Regions from separate parts of the Thermostichus sp. MS-CIW-40 genome, predicted to be linked through region 3. Evidence: riboswitches for the same ligand, from Rfam matches in the RefSeq annotation. Region 3 holds a riboswitch; each other region holds the start of a gene.
What was found. A riboswitch is a leader RNA that binds a small molecule or an ion and turns the genes downstream of it on or off. The one in region 3 is predicted to bind cobalamin.
Positions count from the first base shown of each region.

Region 1: it holds a riboswitch for cobalamin, as region 3 does, so the genes downstream of both, metE (5-methyltetrahydropteroyltriglutamate--homocysteine S-methyltransferase) here and ACVWXF_RS05460 (TonB-dependent receptor plug domain-containing protein) in region 3, are expected to answer to the same signal.
Region 2: it holds a riboswitch for cobalamin, as region 3 does, so the genes downstream of both, ACVWXF_RS02900 (sirohydrochlorin chelatase) here and ACVWXF_RS05460 (TonB-dependent receptor plug domain-containing protein) in region 3, are expected to answer to the same signal.

Region 1 covers NZ_JBSSAC010000014.1:45,486-51,246, forward strand. Annotated here, with positions in the region: gene ACVWXF_RS06430 (ABC transporter substrate-binding protein) at 1-576, opposite strand, end outside; cobalamin riboswitch at 825-1,029, shown strand; gene metE (5-methyltetrahydropteroyltriglutamate--homocysteine S-methyltransferase) at 1,496-3,760, shown strand; gene ACVWXF_RS06440 (cell division ATP-binding protein FtsE) at 3,937-4,623, opposite strand; gene ACVWXF_RS06445 (WecB/TagA/CpsF family glycosyltransferase) at 4,819-5,568, opposite strand; partial or broken gene ACVWXF_RS06450 (hypothetical protein) at 5,705-5,761, shown strand, end outside.
Region 2 covers NZ_JBSSAC010000005.1:27,988-33,748, reverse strand. Annotated here, with positions in the region: gene ACVWXF_RS02910 (cation transporter) at 1-89, shown strand, start outside; gene ACVWXF_RS02905 (heavy metal translocating P-type ATPase) at 202-2,517, shown strand; cobalamin riboswitch at 2,645-2,780, shown strand; gene ACVWXF_RS02900 (sirohydrochlorin chelatase) at 2,811-3,854, shown strand; gene ACVWXF_RS02895 (hypothetical protein) at 3,952-4,845, shown strand; gene ACVWXF_RS02890 (PAP/fibrillin family protein) at 4,842-5,459, opposite strand; gene ACVWXF_RS02885 (L-threonylcarbamoyladenylate synthase) at 5,515-5,761, opposite strand, start outside.
Region 3 covers NZ_JBSSAC010000011.1:46,873-52,633, reverse strand. Annotated here, with positions in the region: gene ACVWXF_RS05470 ((2Fe-2S) ferredoxin domain-containing protein) at 1-350, opposite strand, end outside; gene ACVWXF_RS05465 (DUF1636 domain-containing protein) at 362-769, opposite strand; gene ACVWXF_RS05460 (TonB-dependent receptor plug domain-containing protein) at 898-2,868, opposite strand; cobalamin riboswitch at 2,911-3,062, opposite strand; gene ACVWXF_RS05455 (hypothetical protein) at 3,671-4,219, opposite strand; gene rsmH (16S rRNA (cytosine(1402)-N(4))-methyltransferase RsmH) at 4,396-5,355, opposite strand; gene aroA (3-phosphoshikimate 1-carboxyvinyltransferase) at 5,542-5,761, shown strand, end outside.

The sequences.
Region 1 (5,761 bases), on a different contig from region 3:
GTAGGGGCCAGAGCCAATGGGTTTGCGAGCATAATCAGGCCCGTGGGCATGTTGAGGCACGATACCCAAGGTGATGAGGCGGTTGACAAAAGTACTTTGGGGTTTTTGCAGCCGCAGCTCCACCGTATGAGTGTCGATAGCTACTGCTTCCTTTAGGGCGGTTAGGTCGACCAGACCACCACTCCGAGCTGCTTGGTTAAAGGTGTAAGCCACGTCCGCTGCTGTGACAGGTTTTCCATCGGAGAAGACTGCATCCTTTCGTAGGGTTACCGTCCAGGTTAGGCCATCTTGGCTGACAGTGTAGCCAGTCGCCAGGTCGTTTACAATCTCAAGGTTCTCGTCCCGCCGCAGCAGAGTGCTTTGGAACAAAGGCGAACCGTAACGTCCCCAGCCCAGGGTGGGATCAAATCCTTCTTCCCTTTCCCCTCCAATGGCCAGCACGATTTGATCGCTGGATCCTGCTAGCTTTGGATCGAAAGCTGTCCGCTCAGCAGCATTCTGAGCGCATCCAGCCCACATCTGGCTCAGCAAGAAGAGGCCCACAGACCACACAGTTACTTTTAAGCTTGATGCCATAGAAACCCCGATCTGTCGCTTTTTCAGCAAAGCAAAAAGGAGCAAACCCCCTTGCCTCCTGGACAAGACTTATGGCAGCTAAGCTACCACTGCCTTATCTTGAGAGCAATGCAGGGGGGGAGGATGCTTAGAGGATTCCGATGACTTCCTGCAAGACCGCTGGGTGAAAGGTGAGGTCTGGTAGCTCCAAAGGCTGCTGGCTTGGTGATGATTGAAGCACTCTACTCCCGTCTCTGAACTCCGTGATACGATGTAGCTCAGCTATCGGTTCTGACGGGGATCAGCCGCCAGAGGAAACGGGGAAAGAGCAGTGAGAATCTGCCGCTGTCCCGCAGCTGTGATCCGGTTTAGGAGAAGTCCTGCAGCAAATCTCTAGAGTCATTCGCTGCCGATCCAGGTCTTGTCCCCCAAAACCGTGTCAGTCAGAATGCCCGCCGATGGTTTTTCTAAACTTCACAACATCTGCGAGGTACAGATGGTAACTGTCTTGGCTTTAGCTCGTTTCTGCTTTCGTTATCCTGAGCATTTTCCCGGCGTTGCTCCCACAAGCTTTCGGTACTCCTCAGCAGTAGAAATAAGTCCAAGAACCCAAGCAAGACTCTGAGCCAGTTGGCCGGGAGAGAGTAAATTTTGGGTGCTGTTGCACCAAGATCTATCAAGATCTATCAAGATCTACAGCCCGCCTACGCGAAGGAAAGAGTGAGATGTCAGGCTTCCTGACTTCAATTGGTGGCTGGCAAGTAGCCACTGCGATCGCTGGCTGCGTTGAGTATCTTTTTTGCGCAAAAGGCAGTGTTTTGTTGGGGTTCCAGAGGCAAGAGAGGAACAGCCGGTTTCTTCCTTGGCGGGCGGGATCCCAGTTGAGGGCGAATTGAACGCAGGAAAATTAGAAAACTCAGTATTTGGGATGGCACACAACATGACTGCACAAACCATGACATTGGGGTATGCCCGCATGGGCAAGCGCCGCGAGCTCAAAAAAGCTTTGGAAGGCTTTTGGAGTGGTGCCCTAGGGTCAGAGGCTCTGCTGGCTACCTTTTGGGATTTGGAGACTCAAGCCTGGCAGACTCAGCTACAAGCTGGGATTGATCACATTGCGGTAGGGGATCAGACTCTCTACGACCATGTACTGGACTGGGCCACCTGGCTGGGGCTGATCCCCTCTCGGTTCCGAGATCTGTCGGGTTTAGACCGCTACTTTGCCATGGCGCGGGGGCGGGAGGGCCTGCCGGCTTTGGAAATGACCAAGTGGTTTGACACCAACTACCACTACTTGGTACCCGAAATTGAGCCGGAAGCCGATCCCAGTCCTAACTTTGGGGATTTTTTGGAAAGAGTTCGGCGGGCCCAAGGGATCCTAGGGGAGCGCACCAGCCCCGTTGTCCTCAGTCCAGTGACTTTGCTCTGCCTTAGCCAGCGATCTGGGGATCTGCGGGCGGACTTGGAAAAGCTCCTTCCTCTGTACCGGGATCTCCTCCAGGAGTTAAAACAGCTGGGGATCCCAGAAGTCCAGATTCACGATCCCATTTTGGTTACCAGCCAGGGAAGTGGCCTGCGGGAAGCTGTGGAAATGAGCTACCGCCAGTTGGCAACCGCCGGGATCCCTGTCCACTTGGTCACCTACTTCGATGACCTGGGGGAGACTTACCCCTGGGTGGTGCAACTGCCGGTGGCCGGCATTAGCCTTGACTTTACCCGTGGCCACACCCTGGATCTGGTAAGAACCTATGGCTTTCCGGCTGACCGGATCCTAGGTGCTGGCGTAGTGGACGCTCGGAATGTCTGGAAGGTTCAGCCTGAGACCGTCTTGGCCAGCCTGCGGGAGCTGCAGGGGGTAGCTCCCAACCTACGGGTGCAGCCTTCCGCTTCGTTGCAATTTGTGCCCCACGACGCTGCTCTGGAAGCCCAGTTGCCGGAACCCCTCAGAAATGTCCTCAGCTTTGCCGAACAGAAGCTGGCCGAAGTAGCTCTCCTGGCGCGAGCCCTCAACGGCGAAGACACTGCTGCCCAGCAGGCGGAAATCCAGCAGCAATGGCAGAGCTTTGCGCAGTTTAGCCCCCCCAACCCCCAAGTGCGCCAGGCTTTGGCCAACCTCAAGCCCCAGGACTTCGAGCGATTCCTGCCCTACGAGCAGCGCCTAAGTCGGCAGGTTCAGCTACCACCTTTGCCCACCACCACCATTGGCTCCTTCCCCCAAACTCCAGAGGTGCGGCAGTGGCGAGCTAAGTACAAAAGAGGGGAGGTTTCGCAGGCGGAGTACGAAGCAGCCATTGACGCTGAGATTGCCAAGTGCATCCGCATTCAAGAAGAGATTGGCCTGGATGTGTTGGTGCATGGGGAATTTGAGCGCACCGACATGGTGGAGTACTTTGCCCAGAAGCTGGAAGGCTTTGCCTTCACTGAACACGGCTGGGTGCAGAGTTACGGCAGCCGCTGCGTGCGCCCTCCCATTCTCTACGGCGACGTGGTTCGCCCCCAACCCATGACAGTGCGGGAATTCCAAGTAGCCCAGTCCCACACCCAAAAGCCGGTGAAAGGCATGCTCACGGGGCCAGTGACTATGCTCAACTGGTCCTTTCCCCGTGTTGATATTCCCCGGCGGGAGCAGGCTTTGCAGATTGCCCTGGCCTTGAGAGCCGAAGTGGCAGATCTGGAAGCGGCTGGAGCGGTGATGGTGCAAGTGGATGAGCCGGCACTGCGGGAGGGGCTACCTCTGAAAAAAGAACGCTGGCCAGAATACCTCAGCTGGGCAGTGGATGCCTTTCGCCTAGCTACCGGCGGGGCCAAGCCGGAAACCCAGATTCACACCCACATGTGCTACTCAGAGTTTGGGGACATCATCGAGCACATTGAGCGGCTGGATGCCGACGTGCTTTCCATTGAAAACAGCCGCAGCAACAACAAAACCCTGCTGCAAATTGCCCAGGCTGGGTATCGTCACCAGGTGGGCAACGGCGTTTACGATGTCCACAGCCCTGCGGTGCCGAGCGTTGAGCAAATCCTGCAGCAGCTGCGCACAGGACTGGCCCACTTGCCTGTGGAGCAAACTTGGGTTAATCCCGATTGTGGCCTCAAGACCCGCCGCTGGGAGGAGGTGATCCCCGCACTGAAAAATATGGTGGCTGCCGCTCATCAGCTAGGGGAGGAGCTTCTGGAAACCCAACCTGAGGGTCTGCGCGAGTAAGGCCCACGACCCGCTGATGTAACTGGTCGGGCTGGCTTGACAAGTCGCCGCGGGCGGTGCCGCTGTTGTGCTGATGCGGCTGGCTTAGGGCCTACGGTCTGCTGATGCAACCGGCAAAGCTGCTCTCCGGGATCTCAAAAAGCTTGTGAAGAGCAAAGTAGGGATCCCGGCAGCCCTCAGCGCAGATCATACAGGCGCCCTCCCTCCATGCGCACCACCCGGTGGCCGGCCCGCTCCACCAGATAGGGGTCATGGCTGGTCATGATGACGGTCACCCCAAAGGAATTGAGCCGCTCCAAAATCTGGAGAACCAAGAGCGAGTTTTCCGGATCTAGGTTTCCTGTTGGCTCGTCCGCCAGCAGCAGCACCGGCATGTTGACAATGGCCCGGGCCAGGCTAAGGCGCTGCTGTTCCCCCCCCGAAAGCTCATGGGGAAAGTGATCTCGCTTTTCGGTCAGCCCCACCATCTTTAGGGTCGGCCCGATGCGACGGCGGATTTCTGCGGGGGACAGCCCTTGGGCGCGCAGCACGAAGGCCACATTTTCTGCCAGGGTGCGGTTGGCCAGAAGGCGATAATCTTGGAAAACCACCCCCAAGCGCCGCCGCAACATGGCCAGCGGACGCGGTGGGATGCGGTAGGGTCGCCGCCGCCCTTCAGAAGAAAAGAGACAGACTTGATCGACGATGACCGTGCCCTCGGTGGCCTGTTCCGCCCCGTAGAGTAGCCGCAGCAGGGTGGACTTGCCCGCCCCGGAGACCCCAGTTACGAACACAAACTCGCCGCGGCGCACCTCCAAGTTCACATCCTGAAAAATTAAGTTGCCGTTGGGAAAGACTTTGCTCACGCCCCGCAAGGACACCATGCTGGCCGGGGTTTCCAGGGATCCGGATTGGGTGCTGCTGTAAAAGCCCAGGGTGGCCTCTGGATTGGCCGGGGCAGGGAGATGAGGAGTCGGAGCCGTACCGGCCCAACGGTGTAAGCGAGGAGGATAGCCGATGTGCTGACCGATCATCATGGCAAGCGCCTACAGAGAGAAGAACGAGGGAGCGCCGGCAGACTAGGAGCGCAAACGAGAAGGGGGATCCCACAGCACTCGCCAGACAAAGCTGGGCAGAGCTAACATGCGTCGCCAGCGCCAGGGTTCCTGATAGAGACGATACAACCATTCCAGGTGATGGTCACGCCACCAACGGGGCGCTCGCCGTTTTTGGCCGGCCCAAATGTCCAAGCTGCCCCCCACCCCCATCCAGATGGCTTGGGGCAAAAGGGGACGCCACTTTTGGATCCACAGCTCCTGCCGCGGGGATCCCAGCCCCACCCACACCAGTTGCGGTCGAAATTCCTGGAGAGCTTGCAGAAGCTCTTTTTCTTCCTCGCTAGAGAAGTAGCCGTGGTAGCCCCAGAGGGCCAAAGCAGGACACTGGGCTTGCCAATATCGAATTGCTGCCCGGTTGACTTCCGGCCTTCCCCCCACCAGGGCCAAGCGCCACCCCCGTTCTGCCGCCAACGGGATCAGGGTTTCTGCCAGCTCGATCCCCGGCACCCGCTGGACGCGGATCCCCTGCCGCCGCAGGGCCCACACCACCCCAATGCCGTCGGGGATCACCAGCTCTGCTGCTTGCAGCACCTGGGCAAAGGCCAGATCCCGCTGCGCCTGCATGATCATTTCCGGGTTGCAGGTGACCACTTGAGCGCCCTGCCCCTCCCGGATACGCGCCTCAATCCAGGTGGCGTAGCTCTGTAGGCTGGCCTCCGGCAGAGCAATGTGTAAGTTCACGCCCAGAATCGCATGGATGGATAACGACACTACCGACCGAATGCTGGCCCCCACTGGAGCCGTTGGACACGCTTTTAAGATAGCCCGGACCTTCTCCCAGAGGGAGAGGGGAGCATGACTCTAGTCAATAATAAGCTCAACTATACTGAAAATAATGTATAATATGTTCAGTACGGATTACTACCAGTTGATCTTTCTGTTTACTTTCGAGTCTGCCAACATG
Region 2 (5,761 bases), on a different contig from region 3:
CCAAAACCAAACAGGTGCGGATTACTTCTGGGCGGTCTGTGAGCGATTTGCGGCAGGCCCTCACCCAGGTGGGATATCCCCCGGCCTAGTCAATTTTGGGCCGGGAACGGTCGGGCGTCTGTTTTGAATTCCTGTACAGATGGCTGCCTTCGCCCTGCCCAGGGTGGAGAGTAGCTGTCGTTTCATCAACAAGGTGTTGCCATGTCTGCCCATAAAGGGTCATCGGCTGCACTATCGGCCTCTGCGCCTTCTCCTGAGGGCACTTGGCAGTTGGCCCTGCAAGGGATGAGCTGTGCTTCCTGCGCCCGCAGCATCGAACAGGCCCTCGCTCAGGTGCAGGGAGTATCCTCCGGATCCGTGAATTTTGCCAGCGAGCAGGCCACCGTTAAAGGGGATCCCAGGCTGGTGGATCCGCAGGCGTTGATTCGGGCGGTGGAGCGGGTGGGGTATCGGGCGCGCCTCATCCAAGAGGATTGGCAACTGGACGATCCGACAGACCCAGAGCGGATCGCCCAACGGGCCGCAGAACGGGAATTGAAGCTGAAGGTGGCGATGGGGGTGGGCATCAGCACGGTGCTGGTGATCGGATCCCTGCCGATGATGCTGGGGATGGACATCCCGGGCTTTCCCATGTGGCTGCACAATCCTGGGTTGCAGTTGCTGCTGACGGCTCCGGTGCAGTTTTGGGTGGGCAAGCATTTTTATCGAGGCGCTTGGGCCGCTTGGCAACGGCGCTCGGCGGATATGAACACGCTGGTGGCCTTAGGGACGAGCGCGGCTTTCTTCTATTCCATTTTCCCAACGGTTTTCCCCGACTCTTTCCATCGGCAGGGACTGCATCCCGATGTGTATTACGAAGTGTCGGCGGTGGTCACCACCTTGATCCTGGTGGGTAAGTGGATGGAGCAACGGGCTAAGGGGCAAACCTCCGAAGCCATTCGCAAGCTGATCGGGCTGCAACCGAAAACGGCAAGGGTAATTCGCCATGGGGTGGAGCAGGATGTCCCCATTCGGGAGGTGCAGGTGGGGGATTGGATCCGGGTGCGCCCCGGAGAGAAGGTGCCGGTGGATGGGGTCATTCTAGAGGGATCCTCCAGCCTCGACGAGTCCATGGTGACCGGCGAGAGCCTGCCTGTACTCAAGTCGGCGGGGGATGAGGTGATTGGGGCAACGCTGAATCAGACGGGCAGCTTTGTGATGGAGGCGCGGCGGGTGGGCAAAGACACGGTTCTGGCCCAGATCGTGCGCCTGGTGCAGGAAGCCCAGGGATCCAAAGCCCCAATTCAACAGGTGGCGGATCGGGTGACTGCCTGGTTTGTGCCGGCAGTGATCGGGGTGGCAGTTCTAACTTTCGTGCTCTGGTGGGTGTTGGCGGACAACCTGACGCTGGCCTTGGTGAACACGATTGGGGTGCTGATCATCGCCTGCCCTTGTGCGCTGGGGTTGGCAACCCCCACCTCGATCCTGGTGGCCACGGGACGAGGGGCAGAATTGGGGATCCTGGTGAAAAGTGCCGACAGCCTGGAATTGGCCCACCACTTGCGCACGGTGGTCTTGGACAAAACCGGCACCCTGACTGAAGGTCGTCCCACTGTCACCGATATTTGGGCCCACGGCTCCTCTCCCCTGGCGGTGTTGCGCCTGGCAGCGGCGGTGGAGCGGCACTCGGAACATCCTTTGGCCCAGGCGGTGGTGCAGAAAGCCGAAGCGGAAAAAATTGCCATCCCTCCTGCCCAGCATTTTCAGGCAAGGATAGGCAGTGGGGCAGAAGCCTGGGTGGAAGACCAGTGGATCCGCATCGGTCGGCTGAGCTGGCTACAGGAGATGGGGATCCCTTGGGATCCCTCTTGGTCAGAGCGGGTTCAGAATTGGGAAAGCCAGGGCAAAACGGTGATTGGCGTAGCGCAATCCCAGAGTCTGGTGGGGCTGTTGGCCATTGCCGATCCGCTCAAACCCACCTCTCCTGAGGCAGTGCAACACCTGCAACAGATGGGCCTAGAGGTGATCCTGCTGACCGGGGATAACCCCACCACGGCCCAAGCGGTTGCTCGGCAAGCAGGCATTCAGCGGGTAATTGCCCAAGTCCGTCCGGATCAGAAGGCAGCTTACATACGCAGCCTAAGACAACCGCGACGGCGGGTGGCGATGGTGGGAGATGGCATTAACGATGCTCCGGCTCTGGCAGAAGCCGATGTGGGGATCGCCATTGGTACAGGTACGGATGTGGCGATGGCCGCCAGCGATATTACCCTCATGTCGGGGGATCTGCGGGGAGTCGCCACTGCCATTCAACTCAGCCGGGCCACCCTCAACAACATCCGCCAGAACCTCTTCTTCGCCTTTATCTACAATACGCTGGGGATCCCGATTGCCGCTGGGGCGCTCTATCCCTTTACAGGCTGGTTGCTCAACCCTATGCTGGCGGGGGCAGCCATGGCCCTGAGTTCCATTTCGGTGGTCGCCAATGCCCTGCGCCTGCGACACTTTCAGCCCCCCAGACCAGCGGGCCGGCGTTAGGCCCTCTCCCAGGGGCAAGGGGGATTAGCGCGGCAACAGTTTTGCTGCCCTTTGAGCATGAGTCTGCCGTACCGCTCATGCCTCAGGGCTATCTTCTGGCAGACAAGAACATCCCCCCCGGGAGCTTGGTGAATGGCAAGAGGCAAGCTAACCTAAAAGGCTCAGGCAGACTGGGGAAAGCGCGGTGCAAGTCCGCCACTGTGACGCAACTGTGATGGGATCCCTCCCTCAGCCAGAACACCCACCTGCCGTTGTCCTGTACCCCTTGCGATTCACAAGGAACGGAGTTTTTTGTGTTGAATACCCTCAGTGTTTCCCCTCCCCTTTCGGTTGGGCAGCTTGCTTCTCCTTCATTGCCCCTATTGCTTATCGGCCACGGATCCCGCGACCCTGAAGGGCGGCAAGCCTTTCTGGAGTTGGCCCAAGTCTACCAATCCCTCACTCCCCATCGACCGGTGATCCCTTGTTTTCTGGAGCTGACCCAGCCAACCATTGCCCAGGGGGTAGAGCAGTGCTTGGCCCAAGGGTGGCAAGAGATTGTGGTCCTGCCGCTGCTGTTGTTTGGGGCCCGCCACAACAAGTTCGATGTGACGATGGAATTGGATCGCCTGCAGGCCCTCTATCCCCAGTTGCGCATTCGTTACGGTGGGCCGCTGGGGATCCGCATCGAGATCCTGCAACTGCTGCGAGACCGATTGGCCGCTTTGATGGCCGCCCAACCGCGGCGGATCCCAGAGGCAGAAACCGTGCTCCTATTTGTGGGTCGCGGCTCCAGCGATCCTGAGGCCAATGCCGAAGCCTGTAAACTGGCTCGGCTGCTTTGGGAAGGATCCGGGTTTGCCGCTGTGGAGACCTGCTTTATCGGCATTACCCATCCCCGCCTGCCTGTGGGGTTGGAGCGGGCCTCGTCCTGGCAGCCGCGCCGGGTGATCGTGCTGCCCTACTTTCTGTTTACGGGGGTGTTGGTGAAAAAAATCGAGGCGGCAGTGGAACAACAACGACAACGACAGTCGGAAATCGACTGGCTCATGCTGCCGGAATTGGGCCTTGTGGACACGGTGCTGCACAGCCTGCAGCAACTGGAGCAGGAAGCCCTACAGGGCCAAACCCAAATGAACTGCCACCTGTGCAAGTTTCGCCTGGCCGTGAGCGCAGAGGTCAGAGCTGGGCATACCCATCACCATCCTCACGAGCATCATCACCACCATCACGGGCACGGATCCCATCACCATCCTCATTCTCACCATCACCCTCAGCACGGCCACACCCACGCAGCGGCTGGGGATCCCTGGGCCCAATTAGAGGGCTACCACCAACGGGCTTGGCAGGTGCCCTGAGAGGGAAACAGAGGCTGCTGGCGGGATAAACTGAGTGCAGACAGGCAATTTTTGAACCTGGTTTTCCCGCTCCAGCGGTTGTGATGACGAAAAAACGATGATGCTCTCCCGCTCCTCTTGGGTTTCAGGTGCCGCTGCCGCGGGGAGCGGGATCTTTGTTTTCGCCCTGGTGGTGGGGCTGCTGGATCAGATCCTGCCCACCCTGCCCAAGGTTTCCCTCTCCCTGGCCGGGATCCCTGGGATCCTGGCTGCCGCTGGGGCCTCCTATGGGGCCTGGCGGGTGGTTCAGATGGGTCTGCAATCGGCTTCCTGGACTGATTTTCGGGCCTCGCTGGTAGCGGCTCTGTCTCCCTTTGATCCCGCCGATCATGGCGGCAACCCTCGGCAACCCGAGGAGGATTCTCTCCCTTTGCAGTCGGTTGACGAGGATCCTCAAACCCAGATCCGCGATCGACAAATTCTTGATCAAGCTGAGCAGCAGACGGAAACTGAAACCGAAGTAAGCGAACACACTCAAGTAAGACTGCAGGGCGAGCAGCACCAGGATCAAGCCTCGCAGGCCAAGGCCCAACAGTTGCAGCCCCTACAAGAATTGTCATCACCTTCTTCCCCAAGCCCTGAGTCGGCAAAACCCACACCAGAGCCAGAGCTCAACCAAAAACTTCGCCAACTCCAGATGCAGGTCGCCACTCTGAAAATAGAACTGGAACTCCAAGAAATCCAACTGCAGCAGTTGGAGGTGAGGCGGACTCGGCTTCAGCAGCAGAAGCAGAAACTCAAGCACGTTCTGCGTCGCACGGCGTCCGAAAATCAAAGGCTGCGCTTCTTACAGGAGCAAAAAGCCCGGCAACTGGAGCAAACTCAGCAAGAGCTGCAAGCTTTGCGGGAGTCCTACCGCGCCTTGCAAGTTCTACAGGAAATAAGCTCCACCCTAACCCGAAACCCATCTCACGAAAGGGCGGAAACGGAGTCCTCTGGATCCTCCGACTAGCCGACCCGCTTTAGAACAAATACACTCCCCTCGCTGCCCCGACCCATCCGCAAATCTTCATCCAAATAGGTGATATCCAGCCAACCCGTTGGCTCGCGGCGGCGGATATCGATTTGAATAGCCGGGATTCGCTCTGGAGCCTGCTCGAGCAAATCGAGAAAACTCTCGATCTCGTAGCTCATCAAAGCTTGGGATCCGAACACCAATCGCTCGAAAATCACCCTCACCCGGCGCTCCGATTCGGGGTAAAAGCGTGCCGATACCGCCAAGATTCCCCGTGGCACCCAAGCCCCCAGCCAGCCGGATCCCTGGATCTCCGCCACGTTGAAGACCCGTCCAGCTTTGGCCCGAATACACTGGTAGATCTCGCCGGTGGTCAAAAAAGGCAACTGTGCCAGCCGCAGCAGAGCTGTGCTCGTGGTAAATAGGGTGAGCCAGTTCCCCTCCAACCCTTCAGGAGCCGATGTTGGCTTGGGGGTGGGGTTGAGCGCTTCTAGGACGGCAATTTGAGACAAAATCTGGGCTTTTTGGTCAGGGGAAACTTTCCGGCCCCGGTCGGTCGCCTCCAGTAGGTGCAGCAGAGCCGATTTTTGCTGAGCCAGGGCCTCAGACATGGGCACACTCCGAAGGCACTGACCCTATTTTAGAGAACGCGGGATCCCTCTGCCCTTAACCGTCTTCTCCCACCAGTTTCAGGTTCAGATCTGCCACCTGCTCATACCCTAGCCCGGCCCGCACCACCAGCGGCTCGGATCCGGTCAAATCGATTACCGTAGAGACCTTGGCCCGGCGGGGGGCATCGTCATCCAGCACCAGATCCACCTGTTTTTCCAACTGCCGCATTTCCTCAGCCGCAAAGATCCCACCCTCATCCCAGGGGTCGCTCTCCCACTCCCAGGCTTGCCCAAAACTTAAG
Region 3 (5,761 bases):
CGGCTAACCAATCTTTTGCGGCGCAGCTCGGGTGGGGTCTTGCGATGGGGGCCGCCTTGGTGCTCCTCCAGGCACAAATGCAGGTGCCAAGTTTCGGTGGCAACGGTTAGATAGCCATCGTAGAGCACGCACAAAGCTGGAGGTTTCTTAAAATCCAGCTCCAGCACCCCGCCTTCCGCCACATGGCCCACCTGGATCTCGGCCCAGTGCTCTTGAAACAGCTCGTAGAGCAACGGCCCCAAGCAGTCAATATGGGCAGGGATCCCTTCATAAAGGGTTGTCCAACCCGTCAGAGAAACTTCCTGCCAAGTTTGATGGAGAGGGGTTATCCAGGGCGTGAAAGCGGCCATGAGAGAGCTCCTCAAGGTAGTGGTGGAATACGAGCAATCACCTCTTTTTTGAGAGGGCGCTCGGCCCAGGGTAGGATCCCATCTGGCTTGGTGAGGTAGAGCTCTGCTGTCTGCAGAATGAGATCCACATCTTTTGGATCGAGATCTCCAAAAACATAGGTCATCTTTTGAGGTGCTGCCAACGCAACGACACAAGCATGGCTGCAGCCGCTCATACAGGCAACCGGCTTCAGGGTCAGTTGAGGATTGAGGGTTTGAGATTGCAGGGCAGACAGCAGCATTTCTCCCTTGCTAATCCCTTCTTTTTGGCCGTTAACCCACCGAGATCCGCAAGTGACACAAACCCAAAGACAATGGCTGCTGGGTTGCTGGGCAGCGCTGCCAGCTTGGATGGGCAACTGGGAAGTTGATCGAGACATGGTGCTCCTTGATATAGTCATAGGTTTCTGTCCAAGCAAAGGGTGTGAGAAGAGGCAAAGACGATCTCAATGTCTTGGCCAAGGATTCAGCAGTGAGTTAGACAGCTAAAAGTCAGCCTCAAGTCGCTCTAAAATTGGCCCCTTAAATTAAGCCGAACGGTGCGACCCACTCCTGGGTAGCCGGGGAAAACCTCATATTGCTCATCCAGCAGGTTATCGACTCCCACCTCGAGAGCGAGATTTTCTGCAACCGGGATCCCTCCCCGCAGAGCCAGGTTGGTGTAGCCGGGCAGAGATTGGGTATTGGCGTTGTTGGTAAAGAAAGTGCCAATGTGATGCAGGAAAACTGAGGCATACCGATCCTCTGCATCGCGGTAGCTCAGGCCCAGGTTGAAGCTGTCTGCTCCCACGAAGGCTAGCTGTTTGCCAACCGCTTTGGGATCCAGCGCCGAGCGGATGATGGGATCGTTCAGGGTGTAGTTGGCAAAAAGAGTCCAGTTTTCCCCCAATCGCAAATCCAGGGCTGCTTCCAAGCCCGTGTATTCCACGAGCTCAATGTTTTCGTAGGTTCCCCTGCGCGGGCCAGTGCTGACAAAGGTAATGCCATCGCGGATGCGGTTATGGGCAAAGGTCAAGCGCAGTAGGCCAAAATCTCCCAAAGCCTGATCCAGGCCAATGTCAAAACTCTCTCCCCGCTCCGGGCGCAAATTGGGGTTGCCGTCGACTTCAAAAAAGCCCCGCAAACGAAAGAATAAGTTTGAGATCAAGGGGGTGCGAAAGCTGCCGGCATAATTGGCCCTCAGGGTGGTGCCTTCTGCCAAAACCCAGCGGATCCCTGCGGCAGGAGAGGTGGCCGAACCGTTGACCAGATTGCTCGAATCTTGGCGAACGCCTAAGTTGAGATAAAAGTTGGGCTGTGGCCTGTAATCCAGGCGGGCGAAGAATGCCCCCTGATTCACAGTATTGTCATAGTTGACGTTGGTGGATCCCCTGGCAAAGGAGAAGGTGGTGTTGCGAGCTGAAATGGATCGGTAGTCTGCTCCTAGAGTAAGCTCCAGGTTTTCAGCAGCCTTCCAGGTGTATTGCAGTTGGGATCCCCACCCCGTTCGCAGGATCTCATCCCGGGATCCCTGGCTTTGTGGGGCGCTGAAGCGATAGTTGAGGTCGTCAAAAAATACCCTGGCTTGCAGGGATCCCCTCTCTTGATCCCACAGCCAACTGAGATCTAACAGCAGGTCGTTGGTGTTTTGCACTGCATCGGGGGAGGGAAACTCGGTGCTGCCAGGCACCTGAAACGCTTTGTTGAGATAAAGGGCATTTCCGGTTAGGACTTGGCCTTCTGCCAATTGCCAGGTGAGCTTGGCTTGTAGGTTGTGGTACTCCACCGCCGAGTTTTCCCGCCTGCCGGCTTTGCCCAAACGCCCAATTTCAAAAGGAAAGTCGTTGTTGCTCTGCAGACGGCGATAGCTGACCACCCAGCCCAGATCCTGCACCTGGCCGCGGTTCTGGATCCCTTGCTCGTTGAGGCCGTAGCTGCCGATAGCCGCTTCCAGCACGGTCTCGGATCCCGGCTTTGGATCCAGCGTCACGATGTTGATGACCCCGCCAACGGCATCGGAGCCGTATAAGGTGGAGCCCCCACCTGGAGAGATCTCAATACGCTCGACCACATCTGTAGTGATCTGAGACAGATCGAACCCGCCAAAAAAGCCCAGGTCGTTAATGGGGCGGCCATCCAAGAGCACCAACACCTGGGCCGTTCGTCCTCCCCGCATAAACTGGGAGCTAAGGGCTCCCAACTGGGTTCCTGCCGTGCCGTCGCTGAGGATCCCGGGCAGGTAGCGCAGGGCCTCCTGAACCGTTCTTGCCCCTTGCTCTCGAATTTGCTGGCGGGTAATGACGTAAACCGGGCGGGAAGAATCCCGCAGCAAACCAGGACGGCGAAAAGGTGTGGTGACGGGTTGATTTAAAATCTCGGCGCTAACGCCGGTTTCCAACACCTCTTGAGCTGAGGGCGGGGAAGCTGCCGGCTGCGCCCACGCTGGGATCCCCAAAACAAGACCCCCCAGCGCCAGGCTGAGACCTAGAATGGGATTCATTTTCTTTCTTGAAGCTCCTGATTCCGTGCGACGCGGAAGAAATGCGAGCCAAAACCGCAGGCGGGCATCCTGACTGAGGGCATAGGTCTAGCCCAAGCCCATCACAGTTGCGGCACAGCGCCGGATTTGCACCGGACTTTCCCCTTTACATGCCCTGGCTGATCCCCAGGACAACCTGTCGGTACAGCTTTCTCTGCGATTGCTCCGAAAAAGCCGTGCTAGGCATCATACATCCCCTGCTCTGGAGTTCCTATCCTGCCAGGGGGGATGTCATCCCCAGGGGTGAACGGGATCCCAACGGCAATCCCAGGGCTTCGGATGGGCCACATCCCATTTAGGCCAGATTTCTTCACTGCTTTGTAAGCAGTTGAAGGATAGCCCGCTGCTACTCCAGATCGCGAGGCCCAAGGATCCCTTAGCCTTTTAGAGAACAGAGCATGACTCTAGTCAATAATAAGCTCAACTATACTGAAAATAATGTATAATATGTTCAGTACGGATTACTACCAGTTGATCTTTCTGTTTACTTTCGAGTCTGCCAACATGGTAGCCAAAGCAAAGCAGAAAATTGGTAGTAAGACGACACGGAAACTGCGCTTTGGGTATTCTACTCAAAGCTTTGCGGGATACCGCCATTCTGTTTGGAAACAAACAGAATGCTATCGCTGCATAGTTGAACAGTGATGTTCAGCAGTGTTCAGCGTAAATGTATCAGATACGCTGAGACTTCACAAGACCCACAGCTTTTGGGAAAGCAAGATGGGGACGCTGGCCTAGCCGTCATGGGCGGGATCCGTATGAATTAGTACCCAACCGGATAGAAAAGAGGGGCTTTTTCGGTCGCGTGAGCGGCGCGGAGCGCTCTTTCTGGCAAAGCCGTTGCCTGGTGGGCTGGATCCGGTTTAACTTGGCTGGGAGAGGCAATTGGCACCTCGATCATCCGATCCGGTACCAGCGGCACCATTTCGGAGCGGTCGGCGATTTCCCGGAGAGAATTGGCGATGGATTCCTGAGTCAGCAGAAACTGTCGTTCGTTGCGCTGCATCTGCTGCCACACCTGGTAACGCTGGCTCCACCGGCTTTGGGTATGCACAGTCCAACTGTAAAGGCTCAACACTGAAACGCCGGAGAGGATAGCCATCCCTGTGGAGATTTGCTTCCACCAGGCTAGGTGTTCTGCCCAAGCAAGATGCTGGCTGCGAGGATGGGCTGATTTCAACTTCAAATTCAAAGGTTGGGTGCGGCTGGCCTGAACTGTACCGGAGAGGGGTCGGCTCAGAGCAGAAGACCGTCTGTGGCGACGAGGGCTTTTGGGACGATCAAGACCTGCGTTCAAAGGCTGGCTAACCATAGGGCTTAACCTCACACACACCAAGGAATCCGACGGTGTGGGACCGCCGGTTCCGCTTCACCCTAGTTCCCCGCGCCCCCCAACAGCAACCCCCTTCTCCCGATTCCTGGTCTCGGCGGGCTAGCCGTCCGCTTCACGGTAGCCGATCTCTTGAGAGCGGGAGAACCAACCTAAACCTACATCTGACTGCTGCGGGCAGCCACTCGCAGTTTGGCAGAGCGGGCCCGTGGATTACGTTGCCGTTCCAGTTCGGAAGGGGACAAGGGCTTGGGGGTGAGCACCTGCCAACGGGGATCCCTGCGAAAGGCCCATTTCACCAGGCGATCTTCAAGGCTATGGAAGCTGATCACGGCCAACCTGCCGCCGGGTTTCAACCAAGTGGGGGCTTGGGCCAGCAAGGTTTCTAAAGCCTCCAGTTCTCGGTTCACGGCAATGCGCAACGCCTGAAAGACCCGAGTGGCCGGGTGAATGCGGCCTCGCCGAGCTGCCGGAGGTACCGCCTGCCAAACCACCTGGGCCAACTGAGTGGTTGTGGCGAGGGGACGAGCCTGCTCGATGTGATGGGCAATGCGGCGGGCAAATCGCTCTTCGCCGTAACGGGTGAAAATCTCGATCAACTCTTCGACCGGGCGATGATTAACCCAATCGGCAGCGGTTTCCTGAGCGGCACTGGGATCCATGCGCATGTCCAGCGGCCCCTCCCCGCGAAAGCTAAATCCCCGCTCAGGACAGTCCAGTTGCGGAGAACTCACCCCCAAGTCGGCCACGATGCCATCGAAGGGGATCCCCTGCCCCTGCTCATCCCGAAAGCCGTGCTGCTGCAGATCGAAATCGGCAAAATTGAGGTGCCACAGTTGGATGCGGCTGCCGGGGATCCCTTCTGCTGCAAAACGCGCTTGCGCCGCCTGTAGAGCCGCCGGATCCCGATCCAACCCCACCACTCGGGCAGCTCCCCCCCGCAGCAGCGCCAAGCTGTGCCCACCCCCTCCCAACGTCACATCCAGAAAAGTGCCGCCCCCCTGGGGTTGCAGGTAGGCCATCACCTCCTCGGTCAAAACGGAATCGTGTTGATACACCTCGCCAAGCACGGTCTGCGGGGGTTCTATTTCTGCTGCTACAAAGTTCAGTATCTGCAAAAAAAAGGCCGAGGCCAGGCCCCGACCGAGGAATCCATGTTGTTAAGGTGATCCTCTGGGAAAAGAGGGGTGGCCGTCAAAAGACAGGCTGTCTTGGGATCCCCGGCAAAATCTCTGGGGCGTGAGTCCCGCTCTGAGTATGATGAGACTGCTCCCGCTTTTGCCCAGTCTGCCGTCAGGGTTGCTGTGTTGACTCACTCTTCTGCTACTGATATCTTGACCCTCTCGCCGGCCAAGGGCCTGCGCGGCCAAGTGAGCATCCCCGGCGACAAATCCATTTCCCACCGCGCCCTGATGCTGGGATCCCTGGCCGAAGGAGAAACCACCATCCAAGGGCTGTTGCTGGGAGAGGATCCCCGCAGTACGGCAGCCTGTTTTCGGGCGCTGGGGGCAGATATTTCGGAGC